DNA from 3 places in the Arthrobacter sp. PM3 genome. Region 1 is predicted to be linked to each of the others. Evidence: riboswitches for the same ligand, from Rfam matches in the RefSeq annotation. Region 1 holds a riboswitch; each other region holds the start of a gene.
What was found. Region 1 has a riboswitch for cyclic di-AMP ahead of CFN17_RS05405 (hypothetical protein). Riboswitches for the same ligand answer to the same signal wherever they lie in the genome.

Region 1 (5,982 bases):
GCCCGTGCTGATCGGCGTCGTGACCGCGGCCGCCGTCGCCGGCGACCAGGTCGGCTACATGCTGGGGCGCACCTTCGGCCGCCGCTGGTTCAAGGACGACGCCCGGATCCTGAAGACTGCACACCTGACCACAACGGAGGAATTCTTCCGGCGCCACGGCGGCGCCGCCGTCGTGCTGGCCCGGTTCGTGCCCATGGTGCGGACCTTCGCGCCGCTCAGCGCCGGGATCGCGAGATACGGCTACAAGTCCTTCACCCTGTGGAATGTCACCGGCGCGCTCGTGTGGGCCGCGTCCGTGACGCTGCTCGGCACCTGGCTGGGTCACTTTGAGATCATCGCCAGGAACATCGACCTGATCGCCGTGGCGATGGTCCTCGTATCCGTGCTGCCCCCGGCTGTGAAGCTTCTCAAACTCCGCCGCCGCGGCACCGGACCCGAAACCCCCGGCCCAAGCGCCGCCGGCACGGGGGAAGTCGACGTGAGCGACGGCGACGGGACAGACGCCGATGACGGGGACGACACGGGGGCGCGAACCGCGAACGGAGCCCTGACCCGGGAAATGGCCGCGGAAGAATAGCCCCATGACAACCGCTGACAGGCCGGCCCTGCTGCTCATCGAGGACGACGCGGTCCTGGGGCCGCTGATCGCCGAGCTCCTGGACCCGGATTACCGCGTCCGGCTGGTCACTAATGGCCACGACGGCCTGCACGTGGCACTGACGGAGGCGTGGGACGTGATGGTGATCGACCGCGGGCTGCCCGGGATGGACGGCATCGCCGTCATCGCGGCCCTGCGCTCCAAGGGCGTCGCCACGCCAATCCTGATCCTGACAGCGCTGGGCGACGCCGGCGAGAAAATCAGGGGCCTGGACGCAGGCGCCAACGACTACGTGACCAAGCCTTTCGACGCCGGTGAGCTGGCGGCACGGCTGCGGGCACTGACCCGTACCTTTCCGGCCGCACGGGCGCCGCTGGCGATCGGCGACTGGGAACTGGACCCGGCGTCGCGAACGGTCCGGTCCATCTACGGCCACACGGTATCTCTGACCGCGAAGGAGGGCCAGCTGCTCGCGGCCCTCGCCACGGAGCCGGACCGCGTCTTTACCCGGGACGAACTCCTGACGGCCCACTTCCACCCCACCGACCAGCCCGGTGTGATCGACACGTACGTCCACCACCTGCGCCGGAAGATCGCCCGGACCGTCGTCCGCACGGTCCATGGTGTCGGCTATCAGATCGGCGACGCCCGTGAGTAGCGGCGGGGTTCCCGGCGGGGATCCGGACCGCTCCACCCTGCGGAAGGCCTCGCTCAAAGTCGCGCTGCGGATCAGCGCCGCGTGCGCGGTGATGGTCCTGGCGCTGCTCGCCGTTACGGCCCTCTATCTGCTGAACCAGCTGGCCCATCCCAAAATGCCGGGGACGGCGTCACCCGGGACGGCGTACGCGTACCTGGATTCCCGGGATGTGCTCGAGGCCATGGTGATCGCGGGGGCGGCAGGGATCGTGCTGGCGGGCGTCACCGGCTGGCTCAGTGCGCGCAGCGCCATCCGTCCCCTCGGCGATGCCCTGGCCCGGCAACGGCGTTTCGTCCAGGATGCCAGCCACGAGCTGCGTACCCCGCTAACCATCCTGGATACCCGGATCCAGCTGGCCCAGCGCCACACCGAACCCGGCTCCCGGCAGGCCCGGGACCTGGCCCGGATCCGGGACGACACCGCAACGCTGACCGGGATTGTCAACGAGCTGCTCCTCGCGGCCACCGCCGGAGTGCCCGGCCGGCCGGCAGCACCGGCCGACCTTGCCCGCACCGCCGCCGATGTCGCCGAAGGCCTCCGGCTCGTGGCGGAGGAACGGGGCGTGCACCTGGACGTCACCGCGGACGCCCGGCCGCTGGCCCGGATCGACGGCAACGCCCTGCGCCGCGCCGTGCTGGCTCTGGCGGACAATGCGCTTGCCCACACCCCGCCGGGCGGCCGCGTGGGAATCACGACGTCGGTCGAGCAGAACCGCGCGGTGATCACCGTCGCGGATACGGGGACGGGAATCACCGGCGTCGACCGGGACCGGATCTTTGACCGTTTCGTGCGGACCGCCGGCAACGGCGGACCGCACGGGCAGCGGAGCTTTGGCATCGGCCTGGCCCTTGTCCGGGAAATCGCCGTGGCGGCGGGGGGCGCCGTCGAGGTGGCTTCCACCGGCGCGGCGGGAACGGTCATGAAGATGACGCTGCCGCTGGCCGGGACCGCCGGGCCGTGAGCGGCCCGGCGGCGGGGAAAGCCGGCACATAGGAAAGACCGGCGATCGCCTGCCCCCAAGGGAATTCGATCGCCGGTCTTTCCGGACTGGTTGGCGCTGCCTTGCTGCGCCCTATACTGCGGCGCCCTGCACTGGCAGGGCCCGCTCACTGGCCTGCGAGCGCCCGGACAACTTAGGCGCGGACGAAGGTCACGCCGCCGGTCGCGGTGAGCCAGGACAGCGGGTGGACGATCGTCTGGTTGGAGCCGTTCATGCCGCCGCTGACCACCTGGCCGTTGCCGGCGTAGATGCCGACGTGGCCGGACTGGACCACCATGTCGCCGGGCTGCGGGGTAGCCACCACAGTTCCGAGGCCAAGGAACGCCCGGGGGCCGATGTCGCCTACGGGCTTGCCTGCCGCGCCGAGGGCCTTTTCCACCATGGCGGTGCAGTCCTGGGTGATGCCCAGCTGGCTGTACGCGGCGGACAGCATGATGGCGTTGCGGCTGCCGGCAGGGGCCGCGGCGGCAGGGGCAGCCGGGGCGGCCTGCACCTGGACGGTCGGCTTGGGCGCGGCCGGGGCCGCTGCGGGCGCGGCGGCGGGAGCAGCGGCAACAGGCTTGGGCTGTTCGATGACCGGCGCGGCAATCGAGGAAACCGCGGGGCGGTCAAAGCTGATCTTGACGGTTGAATCGGCGCTGACGGGCGCACTGACCTGCGCCTGGACGTCAACGTTCGACGCCGGAGCGGAGTCCCGCTGCACAGGTGCGGTAGCGGCGTTGGCCGCCATTCCGCTGGTGAGGACCAGGCCGGATGCGGCGGTGATGACGGCGGCATGGCGCGCAAAAGTATTGATTGAAGTCATGGATGTACCTCTCCCAATGCCTGCGAGGTGAGCTGTCGGATTCGGATGGGAGGCACCCGGCCGCACTCCAGGGCCCGGCGTAGCGGGCACCGTGCGGCTTCACCCCAAGGCCTGCATGTCAGCAAGCCGAAAGTGGTTTCCCCGCCTCTGCCGGTCGTTGCTGCGAGTTACCCCCGTGCCGCGGCAGAGTTAGGCAATCGGCTGGGGAGCGCCCGTATCGGAGACAACAGGCACATATCCACCGTAACGCGATCCGCGGTCAAAAGTCACATTCAGGTAACGGCCGCCACGTTTCGGACCCGCCGAAGCCCATAGGGCTGCACCTCATCCGAACACTAGGATGATGCCATCAGCACCACCTTCGAAGCGGAGGCCCGAAAATGAACAGGCACTGTGTCGCGATCTGCCAGCTGAGCAACCAGCCCCAGGAGGATTTCGACGTCAACACCGAGCTGCTGATCCTGGACGGCCAGGACGTCCACGTCTCCACCTGGGACGCGGAACCGCGGGACGGCGGCTTCGATGAGCACGTCTTGAACGACCGGGTGGACGCCCTTGGGTTCATGGTGGTCAACGACTGGGCGTTCCTGGACGGCAAGGCCTACGCGGTGGTGGAACGGCGGTCCGGAACCTAGGCGCGGTGCACGGCGGACACGACTAATTTCGTGCCGTGACGTTCCTGACCCTGGCGCTGATCGCCGTCGTCGCCCTGGCCGGCCCCCTGCTCGCACTGCCGGTGCGCTGGCGGCTGCCGGTGGTCCTCGGGGAACTGCTGGCCGGGATCGTGATCGGGCGCTCCGGCCTCGCCCTCGTGGATCCTGCAGATCCCACATTCAGCCTGCTGGCCAACATCGGCTTTGCACTGATGATGTTCGTGGCCGGAACCCATGTTCCCGTGCGCGATCCTCACATCCGCTCGGCGCTCGGCCACGGCACCCGCCGGGCCGTCGCAGCCGCCGCGGCAGCGGCGGCGGTTGGAACCGGGATCGGCCTGCTTTTCGGAACCGGCCATGCTCCCCTCTACGTCGTACTGCTGGCGTCGTCATCGGCCGCACTGGTCCTTCCGATCGTGGACTCCCTACGGCTTGGCGGCCCCCACGTCATCGCCATGACCGCGCAGGTGGCTATCGCCGACATCGCCTGCATTGTGGCGCTGCCGCTGCTGGTGGATCCGCCGCACGCAGGCCGGGCGGCGCTGGGTGTCCTCACGGTAGCGGGCTGCGCGGCGGTCCTCTTCTTCGTGCTGCGCTGGCTGGAGGACACGGGAATCCGCGGGCGCGTGCACCGCCTCTCGGAAAACCGGAAGTTTGCCCTGGAGCTAAGGATCCAGCTCGCGGTGCTGTTCGCCCTTGCCGGCGTCGCGACCTTCAGCAGCGTGTCGGTGATGATGGCGGGCTTTTCCTTCGGCCTGGTGGTGGCCGCCGTCGGCGAGCCGAGGCGGCTGGCCCGGCAATTGTTCGCCCTCAGCGACGGCTTCCTGGGCCCGGTGTTCTTTGTCTGGCTCGGCGCGTCCCTCACCCTGAAGGACCTGGCCGGGCATCCGGACATGATTGCCCTCGGGGTGGCGCTGGGGGCCGGGACGCTGGTGTCCCACGCGAGCCTCGCCTTCCTGGGGCTCCCCTTGCCGCTCGGCGTACTGTCGGCAGCCCAACTCGGTGTGCCGGTGGCGGCCGCGAGCATCGGCACCCAGCTTCAGGTCCTGCTCCCGGGCGAAGCGGCGGCCCTGCTGGTGGGCGCCCTGATCACAATCGCCGCCAGCGCCGTCGCCGGGTCCCGCGCGGCCAGGAAGTTCGCCCTGCCCCAAGGGACCTAAGAAGTCGAAGGGCTGAACTGCAGCTCCGGCCTTCGCCGGGCCATCTCGGCCAGGACCCGGGCCACGGCCTCTGTGGCGGCGTCAAAACCTGCACCGGTGTCACTCTGTGCGCCGGCGGCGCCGGCGGCAAGACTGCCGGCGGCGGACAGCAACTCCCCCGAGGACCCGCCGAGCACGGCACGGGCCTGGCGGACGAACCTGGCCCAGTCTCCGGAGCCGGCACGCAGCGCCGGCAGCGCGGAGAGAAGCGCGGCACGGCGCAGCCAGACATCGGACTCGCGCACCCACCGGTCCAGCACGCTCTCGGCACGGGCCCTGCCCGGCGGGTCAAGGCCGTCCACCAGGGGGCCGAGGACGTCGATGGCGAGCGGATCAACGAGCTCCCGGACCCGCGCATCCCGGATGAAGCCCTCCAGCCGGGTGAGATCCGAGTTGGTCAGCAGTCCCACGTTGGCCTGCAGGAGCACCACCGCTGCGAGGCGGCGTTCGAACACCGGCACCGCCCACAACTCCGCGCCGAGGGACGTGACCTCATCATGTGCCAGTCCCGGGTACCGGCGCCCGGCGTCGCGCACCGCCCCGCGCACGGCCCCCACGGACGCACCGTAGAACCGCAGGGCGCGGCCGCCGGGTTCCCCGCCAAGCCGGGCACGCATCGTCTCGGCGCGGCTCCAGGAACTTTCCCGCTGCAGCGAGAGGTCAATGAATTCGCCGGCATCACTCACGCGTCCATTCTTCCCCGCTTAAAGCGGACGCGTCACCGGGGTTTGCGGGCCATGGTAACGATCCGGTAACGTTGGCCCCTGGTCGTGAAGGCCAGGCCCGAATGCAGGGCCCCGGACTGCCCCCTTACCGGGCCCGGTTGCGCCGTTCGGCGCCTGCTCGCCCGTGCCGTTGCGGCAGGGGCCGGATGAAGCTTCCCGCATCCTCCGCCGCACTGCCCGCTGCGGTGGTGTGCGCCCGTCACAATGCCCGGAGGGGTCCGTTGTTTAACAAATCACCGATCAAAAGCGCAGCACCAATCAACAAACTCGCCGTCGCGATGGCCATGGGCGCGCTCGCCCTGACC
Region 2 (5,982 bases), 980 kb from region 1:
GCCGTACGGCGACATCATTGTCACCGGGCTCCCGCTGGAAGAAAAACAAAACACCCTCGCCTCGCTGGTCTGGACCATGGTGGTGGTCTCCGCCGGCGGGCTCGTGCTGATCGGCCTCGCCGGCACTGCCCTGATCCGGCGCACCATGAAGCCGCTGGAACAGCTGTCCGAAGTGGCCACCCAGGTCTCCCGGCTCCCGCTGGACGCGGGCGAGGTGGCGCTCGCGGTGCGCGTTCCGGCGTCGGCCGCCCATCCCGGAACCGAGGTGGGCAGCGTGGGCTACGCGCTGAACCAGATGCTGGACAACGTCTCCAACGCGCTTGAGGCGCGGCAGGAGAGCGAGATGAAGGTGCGGCAGTTCGTCGCCGATGCCTCGCACGAACTGCGCACGCCGCTCACGGCCATCCGCGGCTACACCGAGCTGATGCGCATGACCGAGCATTTCACTCCGGACGGGGAGAAGTCCCTCTCCCGGGTCCAAAGCCAGTCCGAGCGGATGACCACCCTGGTGGAGGACCTGCTGCTGCTGGCACGCCTGGACGAGGGGCAGCCGCTCAAGATCACCGACGTCGACCTCACCCAGCTGGCCATCGAAACGGTGAGCGATGAGAAAGTCATGGCCCCGGACCGTATCTGGCACCTTGAACTGCCGGACGAGCCCGTGGTGGTGCGCGGCGACGCGACGCAGCTCCACCAAGTCCTCGCCAACCTGCTGTCCAACGCCCGCAAACACACAGAGCCCGGGACCACGGTAGTCACGGGCGTCATGCGGTCCGCGGACGGCAGCGCCGTGATCACGGTGACAGATAACGGCAGCGGCATCGCCCCCGAGTTCGTGGGGCGGGTTTTCGCCCGCTTCGCCCGGGCCGATGCCGCGCGCGCCAATCCGGCAAGTCCCGCCGCCAAGCCGGCGGTGGCGACGGCCGGCGCCCGGCCGGGGTCTGCTCCCCGCGCCGGCGCAGGCCCTGCTTCCATTGGCGCCGGCCCGGCCGGGGCGGCTTCGCCCGCACCGACCTCCGAGGGTACGAGCGGGCTGGGCTTGTCCATCGTCCAGTCCATCGTGGCGGCCCACGGGGGCACCGTCGAGGTCACGTCGCGGCCCGGCCGGACAGAGTTCGCCGTGCGGCTGCCGGCGGCACCGCCGTCGGCCTAGCGCCCGCCCTCAGGCCTGCGGGGCGGCCGCGCAAGCCGACACTCCGGCACTGTGACCCCCGTTACCGAAATGTGACTTAAGCTGCCAAGTGCTGTAGCGTCGATGTGGTGCGGCCTGAACTGACGCCGCACATCCGGTTGGACGCCAAACTCTGCCGCTTCCCGGATTCCGCTGGACCAGGCAGAGGCGGGGGACCCAGAGTTCCCGGGCATTCTGCACACTTGCGCCCTTGGGGTGAAGCCGACACGTGACTTTCCGTGCGGCCGGATGACCTCATCCGAACCCGACAGCTAACTCCGCCGGCGTTGAGAGGCGATCATGACTGACTTCCAGGTACAAACGCGCCCTGACGGCGCTTCTATCCGCTCCCCCAAATCCCGGCACCGCGCCGAACCGGCGCGCCAGGCCACCGGACTGTCGCGGCTGGCCGCCGGGCTGGGCGCCACCGGGCGCCGCGCCGCCGTCGCCACCGCAGCCTGCGCGCTGCTGCTCGGCGGCGCCGCCGCCAGCCAGGCAGCCGAGACGGCCGCCCACGCGGCAAACTTTGCCGGCACCGAGGCGGCCACCGTCGCCGACCCGCTGGCCAAGCTCAACTTCGAACGCGTCCAGGTTGCCGCGACCGGCGCCTCGGCCGGGAAGAACGTGGCAGCTCAGCTCGCCGATGTGCAGGCCGCCGAGCCGCCGGCCAAGGCCCCCGCGGCTCCGGCCCCGGCCGCCCCCGCACCGGCCGCCGCGCCGGCGGCGCCCGCAGCCGCGCCGGCGGCGCCCGCTCCGGCAGCCGCGCCCGCACCGGCACCGGCACCGGCCGCCGCACCGGTCGCAATCGACGACCCCGCCGGCGCACAGGCCTACGCGGCTGCCCAGCTGGGCAGCTACGGCTGGGCACCGGGCCAGATGCAGTGCCTGCAGAAGCTCTGGACCAAGGAATCGGACTGGAAGACAACCGCCACGAACCCCAGCAGCGGCGCCTACGGCGTGGTCCAGTCCCTGCCCGCTGCCAAGATGGCGAGCGCCGGCGCCGACTACATGACCAACTACCGGACCCAGATCAACTGGGGCCTGAACTACGTCAAGGAGCGCTACGGCTCCCCCTGCGGCGCCCTGAACTTCCACCTGGCGCACAACTGGTACTAAGCCGTCACCGTACCGGCGATGGGCCGGCACCGGACCTCAGGTATCGCCCGCGCCCGCCAGACTCACAGGAACGCCCCGAACCGGCCGGTTCGGGGCGTTCCTGTGTTTCCGTCGTACTTCCACAGGCCCCGCACAGCTTGACCCTAAAGCCCTCATATGGGCCGCCGGGAAAGTTGAGCCATGACGTTCACAGACCAGGCCTCAGGAACCCCGCCCCGACCCACGGCGACGCTGGCCGACGCGCACGCACCGGCTCCGTTCGCCGGTGCGCTGACCGATCCCGGCGGCCGGCGCTCACCGGTTGACACGCGTGCCAGCACACCGCTGCTGGACGTCACCATCCCGGTCTTCAACGAAGAACGCGACCTCGAGGCCTGCCTGCGCCGCCTGCACGCCTATCTCCTCGGATCCTTCCCGCACCCCTTCCGGATCACGGTGGCGGACAACGCCAGCACCGACGGGACGCTCAAGACCGCGGAGCGGGTAGCGCGCGAGCTCCGCGAAGTGACCGTGGTCCACATGGCCGAGAAAGGGCGCGGCAACGCGCTGCGGAAGGTGTGGCTCGCCTCGCCGTCGCCTGTCCTGGCCTACATGGACGTGGACCTGTCCACCGACCTCGCGGCGCTCGGCCCGCTCCTTGCCCCGCTCATTTCGGGCCACTCCGACCTCGCGATCGGCACCCGCCTGACCCGTAGTTCACGCGTGGTCCGCGGACCCAAACGGGAATTCATCTCGCGCAGCTACAACTTCCTGCTGCAGTCCCTGATGGGCGCCCACTTCAGCGACGCCCAGTGCGGCTTCAAGGCGATCCGCGCCGATGTCGCCCGGCAACTGCTCCCCCACACGCTGGACAACGCCTGGTTCTTCGACACCGAATTGCTGGTCCTGGCCGAAAAGTGCGGCCTGCGGGTCCACGAAGTCCCGGTGGACTGGACCGACGACCCGGATTCCAGCGTGGACATCATGCAGACCGCCCTCGCCGACCTACGCGGCATGGCGCGGCTAAGCCGGGACCTGGTCTCCGGCCGGATCCCGCTACCCGAGCTGCGGGCCGCCCTGGCCCGCGGCCCGCTCCCGGCATCATCGCGGGCCCAGGAACAAAGCCCCGGCGGCAGCCTCTTCGGACAGCTCGTCCGCTTCGGCAGCATCGGGGTGGCCTCCACCCTGGCCTACCTGGTGATCTTCCTGCTCTGCCGCGGGTTCATGGACCCGCAGCTGGCCAACTTCCTCGCCCTGCTCACCACCGCCGTGGCCAACACCGCCGCCAACCGGCGGTTCACGTTCGGCATCCAGGGCAGCAGCCAGGCGGCACGGCACCACTTCGAGGGCCTGCTGGTGTTCGGGATCGGGCTGGCCCTGACCTCGGGCGCCCTCGCTCTGGTCCACGGCGTGTCCGGCGGAACACCGGACCGCTGGCTCGAACTCGCCACGGTCACCGCCGCCAACCTGGCCGCCACCGCCGTCAAATTCCTGCTCTTCCGGCTGGTGGTCTTCCGCCACCGCCCCGCCGCCGTGCCGGCGCCCGGCGCCACCGACGCTTCCCTCCCCCGCACAGAAACGGCCAAGTAAATGACCGCAACCATCACCCCCGCCGCCGGAACCCCCGCCGGTGATCTGCCGGCAGCCCGGAACACACCCCCGTCGCCGAGCCGCCGGGAACGGCTGCTGTTCGGCCCGCAGCCCCGCTGGGTGCGGCCCTCGGCCGCGCTGCTGCTGGCCGCCACCGCGGTGCTCTACCTTTGGAACCTGGAAGCCACCGGCTACGGCAACTCCTTCTACGCCGCGGCCATCCAGGCCGGCACCAAGGACTGGACCGCGCTGCTGTTCGGCTCCCTCGACGCCGGGAACGCCATCACGGTGGACAAGCCGCCGGCCGCCCTCTGGATCCCGGCCCTTGCCGGGCGAATCTTCGGCTTCTCGGCACTGAGCATGCTCATTCCCCAGGCGCTCATGGGAGTCGCCGCCGTCGGGCTCCTCTATCTGACGGTCAAGCGCGTGTCCGGGCCCGCAGCTGGCCTGCTGGCCGGCGGCGCACTCGCGCTGACCCCGGTGGCCGCCCTCATGTTCCGGTTCAACAACCCGGACGCCATGCTCACCCTGTGCCTGGTGCTGGCAGCCTACCTCACCACCCGCGCCATCGAAAAAGCCGGCTGGACATGGCTCGCCGCTGCCGGCGCGGTGATCGGGCTGGCGTTCCTGACCAAGATGCTGCAGGGCTTCCTGATCGTGCCCGGGCTGGCCCTGGCCTACCTGTGGGCGGCGCCGACCACCCTGCGCCGGCGGATCCTGCACCTGCTGGCCGCCGCCGCCGGGATCGCCGTGGTGGCCGGCAGCTACATTGCCCTCTTCCAGCTGACCCCGGCCTCGGCGCGGCCCTACATGGCCGGCTCGGAGACCAACAGTTTCCTGGAACTGACGTTCGGCTACAACGGCCTGGGCCGGATCACCGGCTCCGGCGGCATGCCGGGCGGGAACGGCATGCCCGGCGGGAACGGCGGGGGCCCGGGCGGTAACGGCAACGTCGGCTTCGGCGGCGCGGCGGGGATCACCCGGATGTTCGGGACGAGCTTCGGCGGCGAGGTGTCCTGGCTGCTGCCGGCGGCCCTGGTCCTGTTGGCGGCCGGGCTGTGGTTCACGCGCCGCGAAGCCCGGACGTCCAGGACCCGTGCGGCGCTCCTGCTGTGGGGCGGCTGGCTGGTGGTCACGGCCGGGATCTTCAGCTTCATGAGCGGCACCGTGCATCCGTACTACGCCGTGGCGCTGGCCCCCGCGGTCGCGGCCCTGGCGGGTATCGGCGCCGCGGAGCTGTGGCGGGGACGGGCGTACTGGCCCGCCCGGGCAGTCCTGGCCGTGACGGTGCTCGCCACCTCGGTCTGGTCCGCGGTCCTCCTGGGCCGCGACCCGGCCTGGCTTCCCGGGCTCCGGGTGATCGTTGTGGCCCTCGGCGTCCTCGCCGCGGCGGCGCTCCTGCTGCGGGTGGACAGCCTGGCGGGGCTGCCGGCCAGGGCCCGCAAGGCCGCCACGGCCGGTGTGGTGATCCTCTCGCTGCTCGCCGGCGGGCTCGGCACTGCGGCCTGGACGCTCGCGACGGCGGGCCAGCCGCATTCCGGGTCGATCCCGACGTCGGGGCCCACGGCATCCGCGATGGGCGGCGGTTTCGGCGCCCGGACGGCGCGCGACGGCGGCACCACCGCCGACGGCATGACCGGCGACGGGGGCACGACCGCCGGCGGCGGGATGGGCGGCGCGCCGGGCGGTATGGGCGGGGAAACGGCGTCGTCCGAGCTGACGGCCCTGCTGAAATCCAGCGGCACCAAGTGGTCCGCGATTGTTTCCGGCGCCACGCAGGCCGCGGACCTGGAGCTCGCCACGGGCACCAGCGTGATCGCGCTCGGCGGCTGGAACGGCGGGGACCCCTACCCCACGCTCGCCCAGTTCCAGGCGATGGTGGACCGCGGCGAGATCGGCTACTTCATCGCCGGCGGCGGCATGGGCGGCATGGGCGGAGGCCGCGGCGGGAACTCCGAGGTCGCCGCCTGGGTCGAGGCCAACTTCCAGGCCCAGACCGTGGGCAGCAGCACCGTCTACAAGCTGGGGGCATAGACCGGCATGGCTGACACCCTGAGCCGCCGCCCGGGAAACCGGCCGCTGCGGCAGCGGTTGGAACTGGCCGCACTGCTCCTGGCCACGGCCGT
Region 3 (5,982 bases), 1.2 Mb from region 1:
TGTGCCGTCCGACGTCTTCCCGGAGGCACAGCAGTTCGGCGGCGCCGTCGTCGGAAATCCGGAACAGCCCGGCGGCGTGCACTCCGCCGGTGACGTCGAAGACGTCCTGGGCCGACCGGAGGGCGTCCGGGAGGGCGGCCAGGGTTTCCGCCGTGACGGTCAGCGGGTCCGCGGCCGGGCTGTAGTGCGAGGCCTTGTGGACGGCTTCGATCGAGTCCGTGCCGCAAATACCGCAGGAACTGGAGGTGAAGACGTTTCGTCCGGTCTCGGGCAGGACGACGTCGGGCCGGAGCTGGGCTTCGACGACGTTGAAGGTCTGGACGCCGTCGGCGTTCTCGCCGGCGCAGAACCGGAGGGAGACCAGTTGCTCGGGTGACCAGATGACCCCTTCGGAGACCAGGAAGCCTGCGACGAGATCGAAGTCATTGCCCGGCGTGCGCATCGTGACGGAGAACGACATGCTTCCCAGCCTGATTTCCAGCGGTTCCTCGACGGCAAGGACGTCTTCCCGGTGCCGGACGGGGAATTCGAGTGCCTGCGGGGAACCGTCCAGGACAATCTTGTGCACTTTGCGGCGCTGCGTCACGCGGCCCATCGGTACTCCTCGGGAAAATGTTTGTACGGCTGTTTCCATCATTGCAAGCGCCGGACCGGGAAGCCAGCGGCGCCGGTGCGGCCCCGACGCTCAGCCCAGCAGTGCACTCCAGTCCACCGGACCGTCACTGGCGGCGGGTTTCCGGGGCGTCCGTTTCGCGGCCGGTTTGGGCGCGGCGGGGGCCGCGGGGTCCGGGAGCGGCGGGCCCCAGGGCAGGGCGAAGGCGGGGACCGGTTCGCCCAGCTGCACGCCGTGGGGCGGGACCACCAGGACGCCGTCGGCGGCGGCCAGGCCCCGCATCATTCCCGGGCCGGTGTGCTGCGCTGGCGAGGCCATGCCGTAGAGCAGGCGGAAGGGCATGAGCCGGGTCCGGCCGGGGTCGGCCTCGATGGTGGAGCCGCACGGCACGTCGCTCAGCGGCGGCATGGACCGGTGCCCGAGGGCTGCCAGCAGCGGACCGCCGATGGTGGACAGCGCCATCATGGCCGCGAGGGGGTTGCCGGGCAGGCCGATGACGTAGCGGCCGTCGGGTAGTTCGGCGAGGACGGCCGGGTGGCCGGGCCGCATGGCGATCCCGTCGATCAGCAGGCGTCCGCCCAGCTCCGCGACGGAACGCCGGAGGTGGTCCGTGCCGGAGCGTCCCGTGCCGCCGGTGGTGATGACGACGTCGGCGGGCGGGCTGTCATCGGCAGGATCGCCAGCGGTGCTCCCGGCGCCGGGCGGAGAGACGGGCTGGCCGTCCTCGAGCGCTGCCAGCCATTCGGCATAGGTGTCGCCGATCTTCACTTCCTCGGTGCAGATCCCGCCGAGCATGGCCACGACCGCTCCCAGCTGGGGGCCAAAGGTGTCCCTGACTTGCCCGGGCGCCGGCGTCCCGGACGTGACAACCTCGGAGCCGGTGAAGACGAGGCGCACCACGGCTTTGCCGAGCACCGGGAGGGTGTCGGTTCCGGCCAGGGCCGCGAGGGCCAGGTGGGCCGGATTGAGGACGGTGCCGCCCTTGATCAGGATGTCGCCGGCGGCAGCTTCCTCGCCTGCTTTCCTGATGTGGTCGCCGTTGCGAGGATCGCCCGGCTTCGCGGAACCGCCGAGCTTCAGGACCGGCAGGCCGTCCTCGTCGGTGTCGATGACGCCGCTTTCGCTGCGCAGGACGGCTTTGGCGCCTGCCGGGATGAGGCCGCCGGTGGCGACCGGGCTGGCCTGGTGCGGGGCCAGCCGCTGGTTGGGTTCGGCCAGGATCCAGGGACCGCTGCCGTTGACGGCCCAGCCGTCCATGGCGGAGGAGGCATAGTGGGGCATGTCCTGCTGTGCCTCGACGTCCGCGGCCAGGGTCCGGCCCAGGGCCTGCCGGAGCGGGACGGGGGCGGCGGGGATGGGGGCGGCGCAGTCGAAGGCGAGCTGCCGGGCCTCCTGCCAGGTGTGGGCCAGATGCCGGTGCGGCTCGTCCGTGCCTGCGGGGTCGGGTCCGCTGCCCTCCGGGGGCGCGGGCGTCATGCCCCGGTGGCTTCGGCGGCCGCGTAGTCCTTGGCAAGCCTGCGGGCTACGGCCATGGCGGCCTGCATGGGGTCGGCATCCGCGGCTTGTCCCGCACCGGAGGCCAGGCCCGCGGCGTAGCCTGCGATGAACGTGGTCAGCGGCGCCGCCGGGCGGACCACGGAGTGCGCGGCCACGCCTGCGAGGGAGAGGACCTCGTTCACGTCAATCTCGACTTCTTCGAGCTGGAGGGCCTGGAGCAGGGCACGGCACCAGTCTTCCAGCGTTTCATCCTGGCTTTTCACCGTTTGCCTCCATGGTCGGGTTCTGCTGCGCGGTGCCGGGGCCCGGACCAAGGCCTGGAATCCCGCCGGACACCCCTAGTGCGGCTGCGTCATCCCAAGTGTCAACATCATCCGTGGACCCCTGGGGGACGCGAACTTCCCGCACCTCCAGCCTAGCAAGAAGGGCGAAGACCGAGGCGTTTTCGAGCCTGTCCTCGCGCGCTGCGTCCGTCGCAGCCCGTTGTAGCGCAGCCGTGCCATAAAAACCCGCGAGCGGCTGCTTGCGCCCCTCGGCCGAGACGGCCATGACGCCGTCGCCCGCAATGCCGGCCTGTTCGTCGATCAGCGCGTCGGCGAGGGCACGGACGGCCGCTGCGGACCGGGGCATGTCGCAGGCCAGGACCAGGGTGAAGGGCGCGGGGGCGCCGGGACTTGAGGCGCGGTCGGCCAGGGCGCTGAGCCCGGCCGCGATGGCGGCCGCCGGTCCCCCGAAGGGCGGATCTTCCCGGCAGGTCAGGGTCCCCGCCGGCAGGTCACCGGGGTCGGGCCCGACGACGGCAACCCGTCCGGCGCCGTCCGCGGCGCGCAGGGACCGCGCGAGGAGGGTGGCGCCGTCATACATGAGCCGGGCCTTGGGCACACCGCCGAGACGGGCGGACCTGCCCCCGGCGAGGATGATGGCGTCGAACTCCACGGGGTCAGCCTAACCCGGCACCGGCCACTATTCGTTCAAACAACAGCTCAAACAGCAGTTCAAACAGCAGTTCAGGCGGCCGATTCCGGCAGCAGGAACGGGTCCCAGGCCGGCGTCGGCTTCTCAAGTTCTTTGATCTGCCAGATGGTGCCCTTCGGCGGGCCGGGCACGAAGCCGAGCTTCCAGCCCATTTCCGCCGGCGTGTGGTCGCCCTTGGCGTTGTTGCAGCGCAGGCACGCCGCCACGAGGTTCTCCCACGAGTCGGCACCGCCGCGGGACTTGGGCTGGACGTGGTCGATCGTGTGGGCGGCCTTGCCGCAGTACGCGCAGCGGTGGGCGTCGCGGCGGAGCACGCCGCGGCGGCTGACCGCCGTGACCGTGTTGTACCGCGGCCGGATGTAGCGGTTTAGCAGGATGACGGACGGGCGGCCCAGGATGTCCTGGGGGCCGACCACGGGGTCGTCCCCCTCGGCCACCACACTGGCCTTTCCGGTCAGGACAAGGACCAGCGCCCGGCGGAAGGTGACTACCGCCAGCGGCTCATATCCAGCATTCAGAACGAGAGTGCGCATCCGCATACCTCTTCACGGCCGCACCCGCCAGGGGCACGAGGGCCGGCTGCCCTCTGCATGGTCGGGCTATGGATCGACAAGACAAGAGTAAACACTCAACTGCCGGATCACCGAATATTTTTTCGCTGGCGCGGCGGGCGGCGCGGAAAGTTCATTCCCCGGCAACGCAAAAACCCCCGCCTCGTGAGGCGGGGGTCTTTGCGTGTGCGGTGGGCGTGAGCTTAGCCGCCGACGCGGATGAAGACCGGGCCGGAGCCGACGTTAACGCTGTACAGCGCGGTGGTGCCGCCGTTCCAGCCGCCGTGCACTGCCATGCCGTTGCCGACGTAGACCGCGATGTGGGCCATGCCGACGCCGCCGTTCTGGTAGTACGCGAGGTCACCCGGGCGTGCTTCCGCGGCGCTCACGGTGCGGCCCAGGGACAGGTAGCCTGCCGGCCAGCCGTGGTAGTGGATGCCGGCCGCAGCGAGGGCGTTGGTGGCGAGGGCGGTGCAGTCCTGCGCGACACCGATCTGTGCGTAGGCCGCAGCAGCGATGGTCGCGCCGGCGCCGCTGCCGATCCCGGCCGGGGCCTGGGCGGCCACGCCGCCGCTGACGCCCAGCTGGGCGCCGCCGGCCTGGGAAGCCGTGGCGTCCTGGACCTTGACGACCGGCTTGGGGGCCTCGACGACGGGGGCCGGCGTCGTCGTGACGGCGGGCTTCTCGTAGGAGATCGCGATGGTGGATGCGGCCGAGATCGTGGCCGGAGCGGAGGACTGGACCTCCAGGGCCGAAGCCGAGGTGGATTCGCGCTGAACGTTGGTCTCAGCAGCGTTGGCTGCGATTCCGCTGGTCAGAACCAGACCGGAGGCTGCGGCGATGACCGCGGCCTGACGGCCCATGCCGCCGGCGTTGTCGCCGACAGCCTTAGCAATAACAGCCAACGAGTTGGTCTTGGTGACCTCGGCGCGGTGCCGTGCAGCGGTTGCACGAGTAGTCATTAAGTTCTCTCTTTCGTGATCCTTGGACCGCGCGCTTCGGGCGCGGAGTGAGGACGCTCCGGCATCTTGGGGGTACGCCGGATCGCCCCGTAAAACGGGTTACTTAGCGAAGGGTGTACTGCGAAGACGCGCCAAAAGCGGGAACTGCATGCTGTCCGGGCTCGGTAGAGATTGAGCCTGCGGAACGTGATCCAATCCGGGCACCGGCAAGGGCGGCACGTGATGTGGATGCCAGCGGGCTCAGGTGAGCCGCGCCAGTGCGCAGACGCGCAGCATTGTGGCGTGAAGACACGAAAGTAGCCTCTCCCAATGCCTACGAGGTGAGCTGTCGGATTCGGATGGGAGTCACCCGGCCGCGCCGCTTCCTGGGAAGCTTTGCGACTTAACCCCTAGGCCTTCTTTCGAAGGCCGAAATTGGTTCCCCCGCCCCTGCCAGACGATGTAATGCGAACGGACCTTGAGCGGTGGCAGAGCTAGGCAATCCACTCAAGAGCGCCAACTTCGGAAAAGTTGGCGTGCTTCAAACCCTACAGGAGTCCGGCCGCAATGTCACATTCAGATCACGGCGTGTCACGGTGAATTGAGAGTCGGCCATCGTCTTTATTAGAGCCAGCCGAGGGGGTCGACGACGTCGCCGTTGACCATCACTTCAAAGTGGAGGTGGCAGCCGGTGGAGGCGCCGGTGGTTCCGCTCATGGCGACGACGTCGCCGCGGGAGACCTTCTGGCCCACCGTCACCGTGGACGAGGACAGGTGGTTGTACGTGGTCTCCAGGCCGTTGCCGTGGTCGATGACCACCCGGTTTCCGCCGCCGTAGGGGTGCCATCCGTTGAAGGTCACGGTGCCGCTGGCGGCCGCGTGGACCGGCGTGCCGCACTGGGCGGCGAAGTCCTGGCCTCGGTGGAACTCCCCCGCGCCTCCCGTGATGGGACTCACGCGGTAACCGAACGGCGAAGCGGTGACCATCTGGTCCAGCGGTGCACCCAGCGTGCCGGCCGACGCGGCGCGGGTGATGCTGCCGACCGACTGGGCGCTCAGCAGCTGCTTGAGTTTGCCGTCCGGGTCGCCCTTGGTGGTGACGGCCGTCCGGCTGAAATCAACCTTTGCGGCGGCGGCAGCCGTGACATCCGGCTGCGCAGCGGCCGAAATCGCGCCGGACCCGCCCGTGTTCGAGGCCATGACCGGGTTGGTGACGGGGACCGTGACCGTGAGCACCAGACCGGTGGCAGCCAGTGCTATACCGGCCTTCTGCCCCACGCCGCTGGCGGCGGCGAAATCCGTGACCTGGCGGAACGGGCTGCGGCGGCGCCGGCGTTCATCGCGGTGCGCGTCACGCGGGCGCTCGGCCGTATAGGTGACGACGGGGCGCGGCTCCGGAGCGGGA

Region 2: it holds a riboswitch for cyclic di-AMP, as region 1 does, so the genes downstream of both, CFN17_RS09935 (hypothetical protein) here and CFN17_RS05405 (hypothetical protein) in region 1, are expected to answer to the same signal.
Region 3: it holds a riboswitch for cyclic di-AMP, as region 1 does, so the genes downstream of both, CFN17_RS10840 (NlpC/P60 family protein) here and CFN17_RS05405 (hypothetical protein) in region 1, are expected to answer to the same signal.

Annotation. Positions count from the first base shown of each region.
Region 1 covers NZ_CP022314.1:1,167,848-1,173,829, forward strand. Annotated here, with positions in the region: gene CFN17_RS05390 (VTT domain-containing protein) at 1-577, shown strand, start outside; gene CFN17_RS05395 (response regulator transcription factor) at 582-1,256, shown strand; gene CFN17_RS05400 (HAMP domain-containing sensor histidine kinase) at 1,249-2,256, shown strand; gene CFN17_RS05405 (hypothetical protein) at 2,429-3,100, opposite strand; cyclic di-AMP (ydaO/yuaA leader) riboswitch at 3,104-3,306, opposite strand; gene CFN17_RS05410 (hypothetical protein) at 3,481-3,735, shown strand; gene CFN17_RS05415 (cation:proton antiporter) at 3,771-4,913, shown strand; gene CFN17_RS05420 (DNA alkylation repair protein) at 4,910-5,638, opposite strand; gene CFN17_RS19895 (glycoside hydrolase family 16 protein) at 5,899-5,982, shown strand, end outside.
Region 2 covers NZ_CP022314.1:2,143,336-2,149,317, reverse strand. Annotated here, with positions in the region: gene CFN17_RS09940 (HAMP domain-containing sensor histidine kinase) at 1-1,153, shown strand, start outside; cyclic di-AMP (ydaO/yuaA leader) riboswitch at 1,313-1,472, shown strand; gene CFN17_RS09935 (hypothetical protein) at 1,472-2,287, shown strand; gene CFN17_RS09930 (bifunctional glycosyltransferase family 2/GtrA family protein) at 2,468-3,856, shown strand; gene CFN17_RS09925 (glycosyltransferase family 39 protein) at 3,857-5,890, shown strand; gene CFN17_RS09920 (glycosyltransferase family 39 protein) at 5,897-5,982, shown strand, end outside.
Region 3 covers NZ_CP022314.1:2,348,638-2,354,619, reverse strand. Annotated here, with positions in the region: gene fdhD (formate dehydrogenase accessory sulfurtransferase FdhD) at 1-595, opposite strand, end outside; gene CFN17_RS10860 (molybdopterin molybdotransferase MoeA) at 686-2,089, opposite strand; gene CFN17_RS10855 (DUF6457 domain-containing protein) at 2,086-2,373, opposite strand; gene CFN17_RS10850 (molybdenum cofactor guanylyltransferase) at 2,357-3,046, opposite strand; gene CFN17_RS10845 (HNH endonuclease) at 3,118-3,618, opposite strand; gene CFN17_RS10840 (NlpC/P60 family protein) at 3,840-4,598, opposite strand; cyclic di-AMP (ydaO/yuaA leader) riboswitch at 4,895-5,078, opposite strand; gene CFN17_RS10835 (M23 family metallopeptidase) at 5,202-5,982, opposite strand, start outside.